Regions from separate parts of the Brevibacterium sp. OS20 genome, predicted to be linked through region 3. Evidence: riboswitches for the same ligand, from Rfam matches in the RefSeq annotation. Region 3 holds a riboswitch; each other region holds the start of a gene.
What was found. Region 3 has a riboswitch for thiamine pyrophosphate ahead of thiM (hydroxyethylthiazole kinase). Riboswitches for the same ligand answer to the same signal wherever they lie in the genome.

Region 1 (6,667 bases), 1.3 Mb from region 3:
GGAGGCCATGAGCAGCGGCAGACACAGCAGACCGCCCCACGCGACGGCGAGTACGGACCGCGCCCACCGCGCGGTGAACATCCGTACTTCGGGAGGAAGGCGGGTGGACAGCGCGCTCGGCCAGGGCATGAGTCGATCGTAGCAACGCCTGACGCCGCCTCCCAGAGGTTCGGCCGCAGTCTCGGATTCCGGTTTTCCGCAATGGCGGTTGTTGTTCGACCGCACTGACCGTGTGCCCGACCGCGTACCGGCCCTGCCGTCTTGTGCCTAGCGTGGATGAGTATGGATCTCGCACTCGAGCTGCTCACTGCCACCCTCACATCTCCATGGGTGTACCTGCTCATAGCCGTGGCCGCGGCACTGGACTCGCTCATGCCGATTGTGCCGTCGGAGACTCTGCTCATCACCGCTGCGACCTTCGCCGCGACGGGGCACCCTCACCCGGCAGGACTCATCCTCGCCGCTGCCGGAGGGGCTCTCCTCGGGGATCTGGCGGCTCACCTCGTCGGCCGATTCGCTGCGACCGGGGTCGGCCGATGGCGACGGTGGGCTCGCATCGCGAACCTGCTCGACTCCGCCCACACGGTCTTCTCTCGCCGAGGCGGGACCGTGCTCATCGCCGGCCGATTCGTTCCCGGGGGCCGCAGCCTGGCCACCATCGGCTCCGGTCTGCTCGGGTTCCCGATCCGCACTTTCCTGTTCTGGGACGGGATCGGCAGTCTCGCCTGGGCGCTCTATTCGACGGTGATCGGACTCATCGGGGGAATGATCTTCGAGGACCGGCCGCTGCTCGGAGTCGCCGTGGGCATCGGCATCGCCCTGGCCATCACCGGCAGCGCCGAACTCATCCGCCGATTATGCCGGCGCCGCAGAGGACACACTCGGCACCGATTCACCGAATTCCAAGACCGAGATGTCACGATGGCAGGGATGTCTCAAACATATGTGTGGTACGTCAGCTACGGATCGAATATGGCTCGCGATCGGCTCGCCTGCTATCTGCAGGGCGGGCGACCGCCCGGGGCGATGGTCACCTATCCAGGTGCCAGGGACGCAACACTGCCCCGCGCAGAAGCCGGGATCGAACTGCCCGGAACGATCTATTTCGCCGGCGAGTCCAAGGTGTGGGGCGGCGGCATGGCCTTCTACGATCATTTCCTCCCCGGACCGACCCCCGCCAAGGCCTACCTCATCACTGCCGAACAGTTCGCCGATGTGGCGGCACAGGAGATGCACCGACCGCCCGAACCGGACAGTCCGCTGGAACGCCTCGTCTTCGATCTGGCAGCCGGCAGCTCCCACTCTCTGGGTCCGGGCGGGTACGAGACGCTGCTCGTCCTCGATGATGTCGACGGTGTCCCGATGGTCACGTTCACCGCCGCGCATCGTTCGTCAGACGTCGAACACGCTCAGCCGCAGGAGCCGTATCTGGCGATGCTGCGCACCGGCATTGCCGAAGTCAGAGCCGCTTCTGGGCTTCCCCTGCCCGCAGCTGCACAAGTGTGAGGTCGAGCAGCGGAGTCGCCACTCCCAGATCCTCCGCCTTGATCGACAGGTCGCCGAGGATGTGCTCCGTTTCGCTCGGCAGCCCTGCCGTCACATCCCGGTAGAGGGATGAGGTGAAGGCGGAACCGTCCTCGGTGAGCATCTTGATAGTCATGGCGTGGGAGGCTTCCGACACCGGGTGTCCTGCCGCAGCCGCCACGGCTTCGAGTTCATCGATGATGGCATACACGTGCGATCTGCCGCCGGCTTCCATGATCGCTCCGACCGGGGCGCGGAACAGGCAGGTGACGACTCCTGCCGCGGCGATGAAGATCCATTTCTCCCACAGCCCGTCGATGATTCCATCGACGGTCTGGAGTTTGAATCCGGGCACATCGAGCGCCTCGGAGATGCGTGTGGGCACTTCGGCGCCGTGGAGATCTCCGATGGTCATCACGGCCAGGTCGGTGAGCTGGACGACGGCTCCGTCCCTGATGGTGCCGACGATCTTGACGAACCCTCCGAGCACCTGTCCGGGGTATCTGCTCTGCAGCTTCTCGATCTGAGCCATGCCGTTGAGGAACGGAATGATCGTCGTCTGCTCGCCCACAGCCGGTCCGATATCGGCGATGACCGAGTCGAGTCCACCCGCTTTGACCGCGACGATGACGAGGTCGAAGGTTCGTGATGCGGCTGTGAGTTCCTCAGCGGTGATGACATCGACCTGATTCGTCCGATCATCACCGGGTGCAGTGAAGCGCAGTCCCTCCGCGCGGACCGTCTCCGCCCGTGCCTGCCGGAGCAGGAAAGTGACATCGCGTCCGGCCTCCTGCAGATAGGTGCCGAACGCTCCGCCGGTCGCCCCCGCCCCGGCGATGAGAACCGACAGGTCAGCGCCAGCACCGATTCCCTCGGATGCTCTGTCAGCTGCTTGGGTCATTCCAACTCCTCCTTGAGCTCCCGCGCGGCCGCAGCGGGATCCTCAGCCGAGGCTATCGCACGGACGACGACGGCACGCCTCGCGCCCGCCTGCCGGATCGCGTCCAGCCTCTCCCCGGTCGCGATACCGCCGATCGCGAACCACGGTTTGGCCGCCTCGGCGGCGGTGGCGGTCAGCAGCGCCGTCCCCACAGAGGCGCGGCCCGGCTTCGTCGGGGTCTCCCAGACCGGCCCGACACAGAAATAGTCGGTCTCCGGGTCCGCCTCGGCGGCGAGCGCCTGCTCGAGGGAATGGGTCGAGCGGCCGAGGATGACATCGGGTCCGAGCACAGCCCTGGCCTGAGCACTGGTGAGGTCGCCCTGACCGACGTGGAAGACGTCGGCGTCGGTCAGCAGCGCAACGTCGGCACGGTCATTGACTGAGAAGAGCTTGTCGTGACGGGCGGCAATATCTTTGAGGACCTCCAATGCCGCGATCTCGGCGCGGGCCTCGAGGCTCTTGTCCCTCAGTTGGATGATGTCGACACCTCCACGGTAGGCGGCGTCGAGGAACTCGGCGAGGTCGCCCTGACCGGTCCGGGCATCGGTGCACAGGTAGAGCTTCGCCTCTGCCAGTCGTGCCTCTCTCCAGGCTCTCTTCGTCTGCCGCGCTGCGGTGCGCGGTGGCATCTGTGTGGTCATGGTCATAGAGTAGAGGAGTTCGCGGGAGCCTCCCAACGAGGCTGAGAGGGCGTAAGAGCCGACCGTCAGACCTGATGCGGATCATGCCGCCGGAGGGAGAAGCTGTGAGAGTCATTGTCGTCGGCGCCGGGATCATCGGCCTGTCCACGGCCTGGTATCTGCGCCGCCTCGGTACCGAAGTCACCATCATCGATCCTGCGCCCGCTCAGGGTGCGAGCCATGCTGCCGCAGGGATGCTCGCTCCCGCCGCCGAGGTGGTCTGGGGGCAGACTCCCCTGTACCCGCTGATGCGAGCCTCCGCGCAGATGTATCCTCAGTTCTCCGCCGAGGTGGCGAGCGCCGCTGGCAGCGATCTCGGTTTTTCGGATGCCGGAACATTGGTGTGCGCCGGTGACCGAGCTGATCTGCAGGCTCTGCGGGAGCTGCGCGATGCACAGTCGCGGTCCGGTTTCGCCACCGAGCTCATCACCGGCAGTGCTGCCCGCCGGGTTGAGCCGTCGTTGTCGCCTGCCGTCGCCGGGGCCGTGCACATTCCAGGCGATCACTCGATCGACCCCCGTCGGCTCACTGCCGCATTGCTGACTGTCCTGTCCTCTCACTCAGGAGGCTTCATTCGCCAGCGGGCGGCCAGCCTGATCAAGGACGGCGATACGACTGTGGGAGTCGCACTGGGCGATGGCCGCCGGTTGGAGGCCGATCAGGTGATCATCTGCGCCGGCAGCGCTGTGTCCGCGTTCGTCGGTGCCCCGCAGCTGCCTCTGCGTGAGGTCTGGGGTGATGTTCTGCGACTGCGCGCCTCCGCGAAGGCGACTCCGCTGCTGAGCCGCACCATCCGCGGGCTGGTCAATGGTCGCCCCGTCTACCTGGTTCCTCGCCCGGACGGCGAGATCGTGCTCGGTGCCAGTTCGCGTGAGGACGGACTCTCCGGCACTCCGGCCGGGGCGATTCACCGGCTGCTCGCCGACGGGCAGCGACTGGTCCCGGGCATCCTCGACGCGGAGATCACCGATATCACCACCCGTGCCCGGCCCGGTTCTCCGGACGACCTGCCGATGATCGGCCGCATCGATCCCGGCTGCATCGTGAGCACCGGGTATTTCCGCCACGGCATCCTCTTGGCCCCGTTCGGCGGCAGGCTCGGTGCCGAGCTCGCCCTGGGCGTCGCCTCCGACTGGCCTCCTGACGGGACGCTCGAGTCCGTGTCCCCACACCGCTTCACCACAGACCACACCAGTGCCTACCCGATGAGGAGCATCTCATGACCGACCACGAACACTCACCGACCATCGTCCTCAACGGCGCTCGCCATGAGCTGCCGGGTGCCACCTCGGCGCTCGACCTCATCGCCGACGTCACCGGACGGGAGCTGAACCCCGATGGGACACCAGCCGACGGCGGCCGCCTGGGCATCGCCCTGGCCGTCGACGGTGAAGTCATCCGTCGCGGTGCCTGGTCCGATTGCACCCTGGCCGACGGGCACACCGTCGACATCGTCACCGCTGTGCAGGGAGGTTGAGATGACCTGGACGATCGATGATGTGGAGATGTCGTCTCGCCTCGTGATGGGCACGGGAGGGGCGAGTTCCCTGAGCATTCTCGAAGACGCACTCGTGGCTTCGGGAACCGAGCTGACCACTGTGGCGATGCGCCGTTTCGACGCCGAGTCCCGCGACTCAGTGTTCACCATGCTCCAGCGTCTGGGTATTCGGGTGCTGCCGAACACCGCCGGCTGCTATACGGCCCGAGACGCCGTGCTCACCGCCCGACTGGCCCGAGAGGCGCTGGAGACGAATTGGGTGAAGCTCGAGGTCATCGCCGATGAGGACACCCTGCTGCCGGATCCCATCGAGCTCTTCGCCGCAGCCGAGGAGCTCGTCCTCGATGGGTTCACGGTCTTCGCCTACACGAACGACGATCCGGCCCTGGCGAAGCGTCTGGAGGACGCTGGTGTAGCTGTGGTGATGCCGGCCGGTGCTCCGATCGGCAGTGGGCTGGGCATCCTCAACCCTCACAACATCGAGACCATCGTCTCCCGTGCACAGGTGCCCGTCATCCTCGACGCCGGTGTAGGCACCGCCTCCGATGCCGCTCTGGCGATGGAGCTCGGGTGCACCGCGGTGCTGCTGGCCTCGGCGGTCACCCGCGCCCACGATGCTCACGCCATGGCCCGGGCGATGGCTTTGGCCGTCGAGGCCGGGCATCTGGCGGCCGGAGCCGGGAGGATTCCCAAACGACCGTTGGCATTGGCATCATCGCCGTTCGATGGAATGCTCGCAGCACAATGACCACCGTTGCCGCCACTCCTCCGTCGCTGCCTCCTCTCGTCGACCCCGTGGAGTCTCTGTCCCGGACGGAGCTGGAACGCTACTCCCGGCACCTGAGCCTGCCGGGATTCGGACTCGAGGGACAACGGCGTCTGCGGGCCGCCTCGGTGCTGGTCATCGGCGCCGGCGGGCTCGGGGCTCCAGTCCTCAACTATCTCGCGGCCGCAGGAGTCGGGTCGATCACGATCATCGACGATGACGTGGTGGAGGCTTCGAACCTGCAGCGCCAGATCATCCACCGGAATGCGGATGTGGGCCGACCGAAGGTCTCATCTGCCGCCGATGCCGTGCACCGGCTCGATCCGAACTTCGAGGTGCGCACGATCGCGGAACGGCTGAGCCCGGAGAATGTGCTCGGTCTCTTCGCTGAACACGATGTCGTCGTTGACGGGGCGGACAACTTCGCCACTCGGTACTTATCCAATGATGCCGCCGAACTCACCGGCACCCCGTTGGTGTGGGGCACGATCTTCCGCTTCGCCGGTCAGGTGAGCACGTTCGTTCCCGGTCACGGGCCGATGCTGCGCGATCTGTTCCCGGATATCCCGGAACCCGATTCGGTGCCCAACTGCGCCGAGGGCGGAGTCCTCGGTGTGCTGTGCGGAACCGTGGGCTCGGCGATGGCAACCGAGGCGATCAAGCTCATCTGCGGCATCGGTGCCCCATTCATCGGTCGGCTGCTGCGCTATGAGGCGCTGACCGGGGAGTACTCGACCCTGCGGTTCTCCCTCGATCCCGACCGTCCCCCGGTCACCGACCTCACCGAGGTGGCTGCCGCCTGTGCTGTGGACCTCGACGGCGGCGGCGTGGCAGAGCCTGCGGCGGATGAGATCGACGTCGCCGAATTCCTGTCCGTCGAAGACGATGTGTTCGTCGTCGATGTGCGGGAGGACTGGGAACGTGAGCTGGCGGCCATCCCCGGCTCGATGCATCTGCCGCTCGGCGCCCTCCGAGACGGCGGGTGGCAGGCGCTTGAGTCGTTGCTCGGTGCCTCCGGCCGGGCTGAGGCACCGGTCGATATCGTCTTCCACTGCAAGTCCGGGGCCCGATCGGCCGAGGCCGCCCAGATTCTGTCCCGATCGGTCCCGACCGGAGTACGTCTGCGCTCGCTTGCCGGGGGCATCGAGGCGTGGGAGGCCGCCGCTCGCGCCTCGGCAGACCAGAGAGACCAGCGACCGGCAGATTCGAGGACCTGGGTACCGGTTCGCTCAGGAGCCGGGCCGGTCGGCCAGTCGTGA
Region 2 (6,667 bases), 1.6 Mb from region 3:
CTCAAAAGAGCCGGCTATCCGAAGGAGAACGCCGGCGGTATGCTTGCCGCCTCCGGCATCGGCGCCATCCTGTCCCCGCCGACGCTCGGTGCCGCGGCCTTCATCATCGCCGAGCTGCTCAACGTCTCCTACGGACTCGTCCTTCTGTGGGCAGTCGTGCCCACTCTCCTGTACTACCTCGGCATCTTCCTCGCCATCGAAATCGACTCCCGGAAGATCGAAGTCGACTACACGCCGCCGCCGGGGCTGCGGTCATGGCCGATCTTCAAGAAGGGCTTCTACCACTTCATCTCCCTGGGCATCATCGTCGTCTTCCTCGCCCTCGGCATGGCACCGTTCAAAGCCGTCGTCTACGCGACGCTCGTCGGCATCGGATTCGGCATCATCGAGATCATCCTCGCCCGCCGAGGCGAACCCGCCACGATCCTCCGCGCCGTCTGGGACGTGTTCTACGGGGCCCTGTCGACGGGCATCCGCTCGGTTCTGCCGGTGACGAGCGTGTGTGCCGCCGCCGGCATCATCGTCTCGACGATCACGAAGACCGGGCTCGGCCAGGTCATCTCCGACATCCTCATCAAGGGAGCGCAGGCATTCTCGGATGATCCGACGGTCATCCTGATCCTCACCTGCATCTTCGCCGCAGTTGCCGTGACGGTGCTCGGTCTGGCGGTGCCGGTGACCGCCTCGTTCATCATCAGCTGGGTCATCGTCGGACCTGCGCTGATCACCCTCGGAGTCCCCGAGGCGGCCGCGGCGATGTTCATCTTCTACTACGCAGTCCTCTCCGAGGTCTCCCCGCCGACCGCACTGGCGGCGGTCGCCTCCTCGGCGATCACCGGCGGCCGCGTCATCGCCACCATGTGGCAGGCCTGCAAGTACGCGATCCCCGCATTCCTCGTCCCCCTGGCCTTCACCTTCACCCCCGAAGGTGCCGCATTGGTCGCTCAGGGAGGGTTCTTCGGCGCGGTCTGGACCTTCCTCGTCTCGGCCTGCGCAGTCGCTGCCTTGGCCGCGGGTGCAGGCGGATGGATCATCTGCCGCGCCGGCTGGCCCGAGCGGATCCTGTGCTTCCTCGCCGCCGGCGCGCTCCTCTACCTGCAGCCGCTGTCGATGATGGTCGGCTTCGCGGCCCTTGCCCTCGCCGTGGTCATCCACCTCATCCTCCGACGCAAGCCGGCGACCTCCTCGGCGACGGGAACTGCGGTTGGACCGGCCGCCTCGGCGACGGGAACCGTGACAGGAGCGGCCGCCTCGGCGAAGGACGAGGCACCGGCGAATGCGGTCGACCCGAGTACAGCCGAAGCGGACGGATCCGGTGACGGATTTTCCACCGAACCACCCTCGTCCGGAACACCGGCCGGGACCAACTGAGAAAGGGACGAAGTCCATGAAGCGAACAAGGACGTTCACAATCGCCGCTGCGGCCCTGGCCGCAGTGCTGACGATGAGTTCATGCGGTGGCAAGCGCGAAGCCGAGCCCGCCGCAGAAGGCGGAGACGGCTGCACCGCCGCCTCGGGGCAGATCACCATCGCCACCGGCAACTCGACCGGCGTGTACTACGTGCTCGGCGGAGGTCTGGCACAGGTGATCTCCGACAACTCCGACCTCAAGGCCACAGCGTCGGAGACCGGCGCCTCCGTGCAGAACCTCCAACAGCTGTCCAGCGGCGACTTCGACATCGCGTTCTCCCTGGCCGATACCGCTGCCGACGCAGTGTCGGGGGATGCGGACTTCAAGGAGGCCGAGGACATCTCCGCGCTCTCGCGCATCTACGACAACTTCACTCACGTCGTCGTGCGCAAGGATGCCGAAATCGACTCGGTCGAGGACTTCAAGGGCAAGACGATCTCGACCGGTTCGCCGAAGTCCGGCACCGAGGTCATCGCCAACCGTCTCATCGAATCGGCCGGACTCAAGGACGGGGACGTGACCAAACAGCGCCTCGACCTGTCGAAGACCGTCGACGGGATGAAGGACGGAACCATCGACGGCATGGTGTGGTCCGGCGGACTGCCCACGGCAGGAGTCACCGATCTCTTCACCTCGAACGGCAAGGACGTCGAGATCCTCGACATCTCCGACCTCGAGGGGAAGATGAAGGAGATCAACCCCGTCTACGAGGTGGCAGAGATCCCCGGTGACACGTACAAGGGCGTCGACACGGTGAAGACGATCGTCACCCCGAACGTGCTCATGGTCCGCAATGACATGGACGAAGGCACGGCCTGCGCTCTGACGAAGCTCCTCTTCGACAAAAAGGACGACCTGGTCAAGGTGCATGCCGCGGCGAAGGAGATCAACCTCGACACCGCCGAACCGCCGGAGCCGATCAAGCTGCACCCGGGCTCGCAGAAAGCACTGGACGAGCTGAATAAGTAAGTGCGAGTTGCCCAACCGCTCGTTCAAGGCGTGGCGCGTCTGTCGATCTGTGTACAGTCCGATAGGCGCGCTCCGCCTTGAACGACGCTGACGAGGAGCGGAGCTCCACGCTTCGCATGGCGGGCAGCGCGGCCCGCAGCCAGGATTCTCCGGGGCCCTCGTTCCTCAGTTGTTCTGAGGGCCGACGGGCGGGATCCGGCCCGGAGCCGGACTCAGCCTTCCCGCAGGCCGACGGTCGGATCGGGCAGGTAGACCTCTCCGCCCGATGCGAGGAACTCGCGGCTCTTCTGCTGCATTCCCGCCAGGGCCTCCTGCGCCTCGGCGCTGCCGTAGGTATCGCGGATGTCCTGGGAGATGCGCATCGAGCAGAACTTCGGACCGCACATCGAACAGAAGTGCGCGGTCTTCGCCGGTTCCGCCGGCAGCGTCTCGTCGTGGAACGCCTCGGCGGTCTCCGGATCGAGGCCGAGGGCGAACTGGTCCCGCCACCGGAATTCGAATCGAGCCTTCGACAGCGCATCATCGCGGGCCGTCGCCCCCGGGTGGCCCTTCGCGATATCGGCGGCATGCGCGGCGATCTTGTACGTGATCACCCCGGTCTTGACGTCGTCACGGTCGGGCAGCCCGAGATGCTCCTTCGGGGTGACGTAGCAGAGCATCGCCGTGCCGTAGCGGGCGATCTCCGTCGCCCCGATCGCCGAGGTGATGTGGTCGTATCCGGGCGCGATATCCGTAACCAGCGGACCCAAGGTGTAGAACGGCGCACCGTGACAGAGCTCCTGCTGACGTTCGACGTTCTCCCGCACGAGGTGAAGCGGAATGTGCCCGGGCCCTTCGACCATCACCTGGACGTCGTGGGCCCACGCGCGTTCGGTGAGTTCGGCGAGAGTGTCGAGCTCGGCGAACTGGGCGGCATCATTGGCATCGGCGATAGAACCCGGCCGCAGTCCGTCGCCGAGCGAGAAAGCGACATCGTAGCGAGCGAAGATCTCACAGAGTTCATCGAAGTGGGTGTAGAGGAAGTTCTCCTCGTGGTGGGCAAGGCACCAGCCGGCCATGATGGACCCGCCGCGTGAGACCATCCCGGTGACCCGGTCAGCCGTGAGAGGAACGTAGCGCAGCAGCACACCGGCGTGCACGGTCATGTAGTCGACACCCTGCTCGCACTGCTCGATGACGGTGTCGCGATAGATCTCCCAGGTCAGCGCGTTCGCATCGCCGTCGACCTTCTCCAGCGCCTGATAGATCGGGACGGTGCCGATGGGGATCGGCGAATTGCGGATGATCCACTCCCTAGTGGTGTGGATGTCATTGCCGGTCGACAGATCCATGAGGGTGTCGGCACCCCACTTCGCGGCCCACCGCAGCTTCTGCACCTCCTCGGCGATGGAGCTGGTGACCGCGGAATTGCCGATGTTCGCATTGATCTTGACGAGGAACGCCCTGCCGATGATCATCGGCTCGGATTCGGGGTGATTGATGTTGTTCGGAATGATCGCGCGACCGGAGGCGAGCTCGGCGCGCACGAGTTCGACATCGCACTGCTCGCGAAGCGCCACGAACCGCATCTCCGGGGTGATGATGCCCTGCTTTGCGTAGTGCATCTGGGTCACCGTGCGGCCGGACTTGGCCCGACGGGGGACCGGTTTGCGTCCCTTCCACTGCTGCGACGGGGCACCTCGGCGGACGGCGGCACGACCGTCATCGGCGATGCGGTGGCCGCGGGCGTCATACGTCTCAGTGTCGAGGCGGTTCTCGATCCACGGGAATCGCAGAGCGGGCAGTCCCTCTTCCGGAATGCTGCCCGGCCCGACGGTGCGGTAGACGTCGACGGGATCGTTGGCCCGACCGTTCGAGTCCTCGAGCTCGATGCGGGTCACGGGAACGCGGATGTCGTGTTCCTCGTCCTCGACCCATGCCGGCGAATGCGTCGGATACTGCTCGAGGGTGAACTGGTCGTGCGAATCTGCGTCAGACGAAGTCGTGGCAGGGGCAGGTGTTTCAGGGGTGAATGCAGTCATCTGCAGTCCTCACTTCCTACGCCGGTATCAACCGGATCAGGTTCTACGGTCTCGGACGATCCAGTCCGATCTCAGCCCTTGCAGCGGGCTCCCGTGGGGTCGTGCCATTCCTATCACGACTGACGCAGTGAGGACAACCGTGGCTCCTTGAGCGACGGGAATGGGGTCAGCCGCCCTGGAGGAACGCCTTCGCAGCGGCGCCGAGGGCGACGACGTCGGAGACCGCGACCATTTCGCGTGCCGAGTGCATCGAGTACAGAGCCGGGCCCACATCAACGGTCGTCATGCCCAGCCGGGTCGCGGTCAGCGGTCCGATCGTCGACCCGCAGGGCATCGCATTGTTCGACACGAAATCCTGGTACTCGACCCCGGCGGCCGCGCACGCCCGTGACCACACGGCGGTGCCCACCGCATCCGTGGCGTAGCGCTGCTGAGCGTTGAGCTTGAGCAGGGGACCGCCGCCGAGGCGGGGGCGGACATGCGGATCGTGCCGTTCGGGATAGTTCGGATGGGCAGCATGCCCGGCATCGGAGGAGACACACACCGAGGTGGACATCGACGCGAGATAATCGCTGCGCGTCGACTGCGGCAGCAAGGAGGCGACGATGCGCTCGGTGACGTCGGCGAGGAACGGACCGCACGCGCCCGAGCGCGAATTCGACCCGATCTCCTCATGATCGAACGCCGCGAACAGTGGGATGCCGTCGAGCCCGTCGGCATCGAGCTGGGTGAGCGCGGTGACGCCGGCGTGGACGGACAGGAGGTTGTCCAGCCTCGGCGAGGCGAAGAACTCCTCGGCGGCACCGAAGAGGGCCGGCTCCTGAACGGGAATCGTGTAGACATCGTGGCCGACGACGGACTCGGCATCGACCCCGGCAGAGGCGGCGAGCAGTTCGATGATGTCCGCCTCGGCGAGGTCGGCCAGACCGATGACGGGAGCGGTGTGACGCTGCTTGTCCAAGGTCAGACCCTCATTGACCTGCCGGTCGAGGTGGATCGCGAGCTGCGGGATGCGGGCGATCGGCCCGGTGCGGGCGAGCACGATGCTGCCGTCGGCGAGGCCGAGCCGACCCGCGAACGCGAGCTCACGATCGAGCCACGAATTCAGCAGCGGCCCGCCGTAGATCTCCACCCCGACCTGCCGGGTGCCTTCGGCGGTGAACTCGCCGCCGGGTTTGAGTTTGAACGCCGGGGAGTCGGTGTGGGAACCGAACACGCGGAACCGGGGAGCCGCCTCGGTGACGGTGGGATTCATCCACGCGATGAGCGCGCCGTCGCGGATGACGTAGTGCCCGGTTCCGGGCGTCAGCGCCCAGGGAACGGACTCGTCGAGGCGGGAGAAACCGGCCTCTTCCAGGCGTTTCGCCGCGGTGTCCACCGCGTGGTAGGAGCTGGGAGATGCGCTGACGAAGTCGCCGAGGTCGGCCGCTGTCGTCGCGGCCACATCCGGTCTCGGGAGTGATTCATTCATTTCCCCAGCCTATCGTTTGCGGTAGTTTGGAGGTGAAGAAGATCAGGTCTCAGACGCCGGGTTGCCACCGGGTCCGAGAATCAGGCGGGGGCAGCGACCCTGCGACCGCACCAGCGACGGCAAGGAGTGTTCGACGTGAACCAGTTCGTGACGGAGTGGAACACCTGGCGCGACTCACGGAACTCAGCCCTTGCGAAACCGTTCGGCTGGCTCAGTGTCGTCGGACTCCACTGGCTCGACGCCGAATCGACCTGGACCGACGCCCCCGGCACGTTCACCGTCGACGACGGCTGGGTGACCGTATCCCTGAAGACCGGAATCAAGGCCGGCCCCGCAGCCGAGACATTCGACCTGCTCAGCAAGGTCGACAACGGTGAGTCAGCTGGTGCCGTTGCTGCTTCTGGCGTGAACGGCGGAGGACCGACCCGTGCGACCAGCCCGGCCGTGCCCAGCGACACCTCGACTCTGCCGAGGGTGATGGACCAGTCCGGTGCGGGCGCGGCTGCGGCAGACTCCGCGGGTAGCGACCCTTCTGCCGGAACGGGCGCCGGATCCGATGCGGGGTCCGATGGCGGATCCGACGGGCACGCAGCAGCGCCCGCCAAGCCACAGGTCCGCGTGGAAGAGAACGGGTTCAGCGCGAAGCTTCCGAACGGCGGCTCGCTCAACTGGTTCACCGTCGGCAACGTCCTCTACGAACTCATCGATCGGGGCGGCCGCCTCGGCGTGCGTGTGCGCAATTCGAAGTCCCCGCTGCTCGGGAAGTTCTTCGAGGTTCCGGTCTTCGACCCGGAC
Region 3 (6,667 bases):
ACAATATGGCCGATGTGCAGGCGGTGTGCGACCGGGTGCACGTGCTGCGGCTGGGCAAGGACGCCGGTGATTTCCCCGGTGACGAGCGCACCGATGTGCTGGTCGCCGCGATTACCGGAGCCAGCGACAATGTCGTGACCAAACGCGCCGCACGGAGGGGTGAGCGTCGATGACCCGCAATTCCTTCATCACCGATGAGCGGATCTCCTCCGAAGGCGTGATCGGCACCTTCGTCCGCCGGGTCAAAGAGGGGCAGCTGGGGTCGTTCCCGGTCATCCTCGCACTCATCGTCATCGTCATCGTATTCCAGTCGGCCGACTCGAACTTCATCTCTCCGGCCAACCTAGTCAACCTCTCCACTCAGGTCGCGTTCCTCGCGATCCTGGCTCTCGGCATCAACCTCATCCTGCTCCTCGGCGAGATCGATCTGTCTCTGGCGCAATTGGGCGGTTTGGCCGCCTCGCTGCTCGGTGTCTTGGTGGTAAGGCAAGGTGTGCCGCCGGCCTTAGCGCTGGTCATCATGCTGCTGCTCGGCCTGGTCGTCGGCGCGATTCAAGGTTGGTTCTTCGCCGTCGTCGGCATCCCGGCGTTCGTCGTCACCTTGGCCGGTCTGCTCGCGTTCACCGGTCTGACTCTGACGACATTGGGCACGCAGAAGAACCTGTCGATGTCGGACACCTTCGCCTTCGACTTCGCCAGCTTCTACTTTCCTGCGATCTGGGCCTATATCTTCGGCGCCGTCGCGATCATCGGCTTCGGCGGCGGCATCATCTATTCGAAGCTGCGCCGCCACCGGGAGGGTCTCAGCGCTCCGAGCTGGACCTCTGTGATCGTGCGGATCGTGTTGCTGGCCGCGATCGTGTTCGGGTTCCTCATCCTCGTCAATCAGGACTTCGGTCTGGCGATGCCTTTCTTCCTCATGATCGTCATTGCGATCATCATCGACCTCGTGCTGCGCAAGACCCGCTACGGTCGTTCCATCTACGCCGTCGGCGGAAAGGTCGAAGCTGCACGGCGTGCCGGCATCCGCGTGACCTGGGTGCGCATCAGCGTGTTCATGGCAGCCGGAGTGCTGGCCGCATTGTTCGGCTTCATCAAGACCGGTGTGACGACAAATGCGGGATCGACGCTGGTGAGCACGCAGGACCTGCTCAATGCGATCGCTGCAGCTGTCATCGGCGGCACCTCGCTGTTCGGCGGACGCGGAACCGCCTGGGCAGCCGTGCTCGGTGCTCTGGTCGTCGGTGCGATCAACAACGGTCTCTACCTCATCGGCTTCAACTCCGATGCACAGCAGATCATCACCGCACTTGTTCTGCTCACCGCAGTTGTCATCGATGCGCTCAGCCGCCGCGGTCAGAGGTACGTCGGGCGCGGGTAGTGGGGCGTTAAGCTCTCTCTGCCGACCGCTCGCCTTAGCGTCGAGCGCGCAATGCATAGCTTGATACAGCGACGTTGAGTCGAGCGGTCGGTGCTGAGCATCCAAGCAGAGTATGGAGTCGCCCGTGTCCGACCGGGCTGATACAGTCGGAGCCAATGACATGGGGTGCCTCATGAGGATCCGTTCGCACCAAGACGCTGCGCACGGAGGACACCGAGGCTGAGAGAACACCCATCGAACCTGATCTGGGCCATACTAGCGAAGGGATCGTCATGGTTGACTTCGACCTGCGTTCTGCGAATGCGCGTCTGCGCGCAAGCAATCCACTCATCCAGTGCATCACGAACACCGTCGTGCAGCAGTTCAGCGCCAACGTGCTCCTGGCCATCGGCGCCTCCCCGGCAATGCTCGATCACGAAGCAGACGCCGGTCAGTTTGCCGGGATCGCCAGCGGAATCCTCGTCAACTTCGGAACCGCCTCGAACCACCAGCTGCTCGCCGCCGATGCCGCCATCGACGTCGCCAACACCGCCGGAAAACCCTGGGTCCTCGACCCCGTAAGCGTCGGCGCCGTCGACTTCCGCACCTCCCGCATCCGCCGCGCCGCCGCCGATCACCCGACCGCCATCCGCGGCAACGCCTCCGAGATCGCCGCACTCGCCGGAGTCGGACTCGGTGGTCGTGGAGTCGACTCCACCGATGAAGTCGACGCCGTCCTACCCGCTGCCGCGAAGCTGGCCCGAGAGACCGGTGCCATCGTCGCCGTCTCCGGACCCACCGATGCCGTCGTCGCCCACATCGACGGCACTGACCACGTCGCCCGCATCTCAGGTGGACATGAGTTCATGCCGCTCGTCATCGGCACCGGCTGCTCACTCGGTGCCGTCACCGTCGCCTACCTGGCCGCCGCCCGAGCCGGACTCGCCGACCCCGACGCCGACGTCTCAGCCGTCAACGCCACTGAGCAGTCCGCGAACGGTGGGGACGCCTCGGCGAAGTTCGAAGCCGTCGTCGCCGCCCACGCCCACTTCGCGGTCGCCGGGGAACTCGCCGCCGATGGTGCGAAGGGGCCCGGCAGCTACTCGGTGAACTTTCTCGACGCACTCCACACCGTCGACGGTGACCGACTCGCACAGGCGAGAATCGGCCTCGACACGCTCACCGCCGGCGAAGGCGTCCAGGCATGACCGCCGGATCCGCCCACATCGCCGACAACCCGGCTGACGACGGCGCGACCGCGAACGACCGAGACGGCTCGGCCGACCGCTTCGCCGGAATCGACACGCGCCTCTACCTCGTCACCGACTCCGCGCAATGCGAGGCCGCCGGCCGCAGCGTCGCCGAAACCGTGCAGGCCGCCGTCGCCGGGGGAGTGGGCATCGTCCAGGTCCGCGACAAAGACATCGACGATGCAGGCTTCTATTCGCTCACCCGCCAGGTCATCGCCGCCGTCGACGCCGCCACCCGCGACACCGACCGCACGGTCCCCGTCGTCCTCAACGACCGCGTCGAGGTGGCCCGCCGCCTCATCGACGAAGGCGAGAACGTGCACATCCACGTCGGCCAAACTGACACCACCGTCGCCGAGGTGCGCGCCGCCCTGGGTGCGGAACCGCTCATCGGTCTCTCGGCCGCGAACAGCGACGAATTCGCCGCCGCCCGAGACTCCGGAGTCGTCGACCTCGTCGGCATCGGACCGGTCTTTGACACCTCCACGAAAGCAGACGCCCCCGGCGGAATCGGACCGGACCGCCTCGGGGAACTGGTCGCAGAAGCGGGCATCCCCGCGGTCGCGATCGGCGGCATCAACGCCGATCGTGCCCCTGACCTGCAGGGACGTGGGCTGATCGGGATCTGCGTGGTCTCGGCGATCTGCATGGCCGACGATCCGAAGACGGCAGCAGAGGAGCTGCTCGCCGCATACGCCGGGAGTGCACAGTGACAACCCGCCCGCCGATCACCCTGTCCATCGCCGGCACCGATCCCTCCGGCGGTGCCGGAATCCATGCCGACCTCAAGACCTTCACCGCGCGGAAGACCATGGGCACGACCGTCATCACCGCCCTCGTCGCGCAGAACACGCACGGTGTGTCCCGCGTCTATCCGATCGACGTCGATTTCGTCGCCGATCAGTTCGACTCCGTGCTCGGCGACCTGCCCGTCGATGCGACGAAATCGGGGATGCTCGGCAGCCGTGACCTCGTCGAACTCGTCGTCGATCGCGCCGCCGAAGGCCGGCTCGGCTTCTATACCGTCGACCCGGTGATGATCGCGACCTCCGGCCACCGCCTCCTCGAGACCGATGCCGTCGAGGCCGTGCGCACCCACCTGCTGCCGGTCGCCGACCTCATCACCCCCAACCTCCCCGAGGCGGCCCTGCTGATCTCCGACGACGAACCCGAAGCGCAGACGACTGAAGCCATGCGTGACCAGGCTCGGCGCCTGCTCGAACGCGGCCCCGGAGCTGTCCTGCTCAAGGGCGGGCACGGCAGCGAGGACGAGGTCATCGACATCCTCGCCACCGCCGATGGCCAGGTCCGCGAGTTCACCCACCCCCGCGTGACGACGATGAACACGCACGGAACCGGGTGCACTCTGTCAGCCGCGATCACCGCCGAGGTGGCTGTCCTCGGCCGCGAACGCACAGAGATCGGGTCGGACATCCTCGGCGAGGCCGTCGGCAATGCCCTCGATTATCTTGCTCGCGCTCTCACCTCGGCTGCGGACTGGCAGCTGAGCCTGAATCCAGAGGGCGCCCACGGACCCGTCGACCACCAGGTCGACATCGTCCGCGGTCGACCCGCCTGACGTATCCATCCCGCCTGACCACCACCTCACGCGAACCGCCAACTCACTCGTTCCACCACGTCATCCGAACCACCACGTCACACGAGCACAAAGGAGTTCCCATGACCGTCACCTACACCGCCGGCCCATTGACCACCCAGCTGTGGGACCGTGTCCGCCCCATCGTCAAGCAGATCGAAGAGCTGCCGTTCCTCGCCCAGCTCGCCGACGGCAGCCTCGATCCGAAGGCCTTCGTCAACTACATCTCGCAGGACAGCCTCTACCTGAACGGATACGCCAAGGCCATGTCGTTCCTGGCCGCGAAGACCGTCGACCGTGACGAATCCCGATTCTGGGCCGGATCCGCCGCTGAGGCGATCACCGTCGAAGAGGAGATGCACGGAGAGCTGCTCGCCGATGCCCGACTCGCCTCGGCGCTGGAAGAACTCACCGCGGAAGGCTCCCGTTTCAAGGCCTCCCCGACGACGCTGGGTTACGTGTCCTTCCTCGTCGCCACGGCCGCCAGCCGTTCCTACGGCGAAGGCGTCGCCTCAGTCCTGCCCTGCTTCTGGGTGTACGCGCATATGGGCAAGGTGCTTGTCGACCGGGCCGGGCAGATGGCCGACGACCACCCCTACCGCACCTGGGTGCAGACCTACGATTCACCAGACTTCGACGAATCGACCCGCCACGCCGTGCAGATCCTCGAACAGGAACTCGCTAAGGCCCCGAGCGAGGAAGCCGCCCGCATGCGCGCCGCCTTCGAGCAGGCCTGCGTCTTCGAACTCCACTTCTGGGCCTCGGCGCACGCCATGCAGAACTGGGACGTCTCCGTGTTCCTGCCCCAGGAAGTCACCGTCTGATTCCAGGGAGCATCGGATCCCCCTCGCCGAGGTGGCCCTGACCTTGAGTCGGTCACCTCGGTCGGCGGGCGGAAGCGTTCCCGCCTCAGGCGCGGGAGGCTCCATAAGGGTCATCCGGGTAATGAGTGAGCGGACCGAACGATCCGAGAGCATGCCAACCGCGGCGCAGAGTCGTCCACAGAAGCACGTGATCGACCTCGATGAGGGGCACTCGGTCGTGCTTCGGGCAGGCGAACCGACCGATGAAGAACACAACGGTCGCAAACATCACTGCGATCATGAACAGAATCAAAAGATCCATGGCGGCCCCCTCACATCCTGATACGAATGCCTCTCTTTCAGTCTCGCCCCAAAATACAGAGAAAGATAGGTCTATCCCACCTGGTGAGCGTGAAGGTGATCAAAATCAACTCGGGTGTGAGACGCCGTTCATGCAAAGGATGAGGCGAGGCTCTCGGCAGCGCTGATGACGGCTCGGGCGGCCGCTCGTCCCTGGTCGGGGGTGATCGAGGACGGGAAGGTGAAGCGCACACTCGTCTGCGCGACCTCGGGCGCGACCCCTAAGGCCGTGAGCACATGGGAGGGCTCATCGGAGCCGACCGCACAGGCGGAACCGCTCGAGGCCGTCACCCCGAGGCATTCGAGCTCGAGCAGCACTGCCTCGCCGGAGGTGTTCGAGAAGCAGAACGACGCATGATTCGGAGTCCGAGTCGCCCGGCCGTCAGGGCCGGCCGTGCCCGCCGCGCCCGTCAGAAACGACCCGGGGACATGGCTGAGCACTGTGGAGATGAACTCATCGCGGATGGCTCGGACACGATCGGCGGCCTCATGCCGATCCGCCTCGGCGAGTTCGAGTGCCGTGGCGAACGCAACGGCCAAAGCCACGTTCTCCGTGCCCGATCGTCGGCCCGACTCCTGCCCGCCGCCGTGGATGAGTGGTTCGACGGGGACGCGGGCGCGGATCGCGGCCACACCGATGCCCTTCGGCGCCCCGACCTTATGCCCGGCCAGACTGAGCGCATCGACGCCCAACCCGGTCAGCGGCAGCCACCCGGCCGCCTGCACGGCGTCAGTATGGAAGAGAGCACCGGCCTCATGGGCGATTCCGGCCAGGGTCGGAATGTCGGCAACGGTGCCGATCTCATTGTTCGCATATCCCACGCTCACGAGCACGGTGTCCGGGCGGATCGCCGCCGTGAGGGCTTCGGGGGTCACGGTCCCATCGGAGGTCGGGTCCACCTCGGTGACGGTGAATCCGTGGACGCGGGTCAGGAACTCCACCGAGGCGAGCACCGCTTCGTGTTCGATGGGAGAGGTGACGATATGTCGCCGAGGCGGCGCCGCGGTCCCGGCCCGACCCTCGGGCTGAGCCCGATCTTGGGTGTGCGATCGACCCTGGGTCTGAGCCCGATCCTGAGTCCGAGCGCCGAGGGCCATACCGATGATTGCGAGATTGTCCGCCTCGGTGCCGCCGCTGGTGAACGTGATGTCCGTGGCCCTCATTCCCAGCACCTTCGCCACGCGAGCACGGGCATCGGCGAGGGCTTCGGCGGGTCCGCGCCCGAATTCGTGGTGGCTCGACGGGTTGCCGAACGCCCCGGCCAGATACGGCCAAGCGGCTTCGAGGGCCTCCCTG

Region 1: another riboswitch for thiamine pyrophosphate. It lies ahead of thiO (glycine oxidase ThiO); the one in region 3 lies ahead of thiM (hydroxyethylthiazole kinase).
Region 2: another riboswitch for thiamine pyrophosphate. It lies ahead of thiC (phosphomethylpyrimidine synthase ThiC); the one in region 3 lies ahead of thiM (hydroxyethylthiazole kinase).

The regions. Positions count from the first base shown of each region.
Region 1 is NZ_CM166367.1:1,696,674-1,703,340, reverse strand. It holds gene ACVZTU_RS07545 (sensor histidine kinase) at 1-129, opposite strand, end outside; gene ACVZTU_RS07540 (DedA family protein) at 283-1,506, shown strand; gene ACVZTU_RS07535 (ketopantoate reductase family protein) at 1,460-2,425, opposite strand; gene thiE (thiamine phosphate synthase) at 2,422-3,105, opposite strand; TPP riboswitch at 3,117-3,220, shown strand; gene thiO (glycine oxidase ThiO) at 3,210-4,367, shown strand; gene thiS (sulfur carrier protein ThiS) at 4,364-4,621, shown strand; gene ACVZTU_RS07515 (thiazole synthase) at 4,623-5,390, shown strand; gene moeB (molybdopterin-synthase adenylyltransferase MoeB) at 5,387-6,667, shown strand; gene ACVZTU_RS07505 (SRPBCC family protein) at 6,638-6,667, opposite strand, start outside.
Region 2 is NZ_CM166367.1:588,170-594,836, forward strand. It holds gene ACVZTU_RS02525 (TRAP transporter permease) at 1-1,371, shown strand, start outside; gene ACVZTU_RS02530 (TAXI family TRAP transporter solute-binding subunit) at 1,388-2,380, shown strand; gene thiC (phosphomethylpyrimidine synthase ThiC) at 2,593-4,401, opposite strand; TPP riboswitch at 4,397-4,505, opposite strand; gene ACVZTU_RS02540 (M18 family aminopeptidase) at 4,568-5,872, opposite strand; gene ACVZTU_RS02545 (DUF1684 domain-containing protein) at 6,008-6,667, shown strand, end outside.
Region 3 is NZ_CM166367.1:3,031,004-3,037,670, reverse strand. It holds gene ACVZTU_RS13625 (ATP-binding cassette domain-containing protein) at 1-173, shown strand, start outside; gene ACVZTU_RS13620 (sugar ABC transporter permease) at 170-1,381, shown strand; TPP riboswitch at 1,533-1,666, shown strand; gene thiM (hydroxyethylthiazole kinase) at 1,654-2,568, shown strand; gene thiE (thiamine phosphate synthase) at 2,565-3,323, shown strand; gene thiD (bifunctional hydroxymethylpyrimidine kinase/phosphomethylpyrimidine kinase) at 3,320-4,189, shown strand; gene ACVZTU_RS13600 (TenA family protein) at 4,291-5,031, shown strand; gene ACVZTU_RS13595 (hypothetical protein) at 5,117-5,332, opposite strand; gene ACVZTU_RS13590 (cysteine desulfurase family protein) at 5,461-6,667, opposite strand, start outside.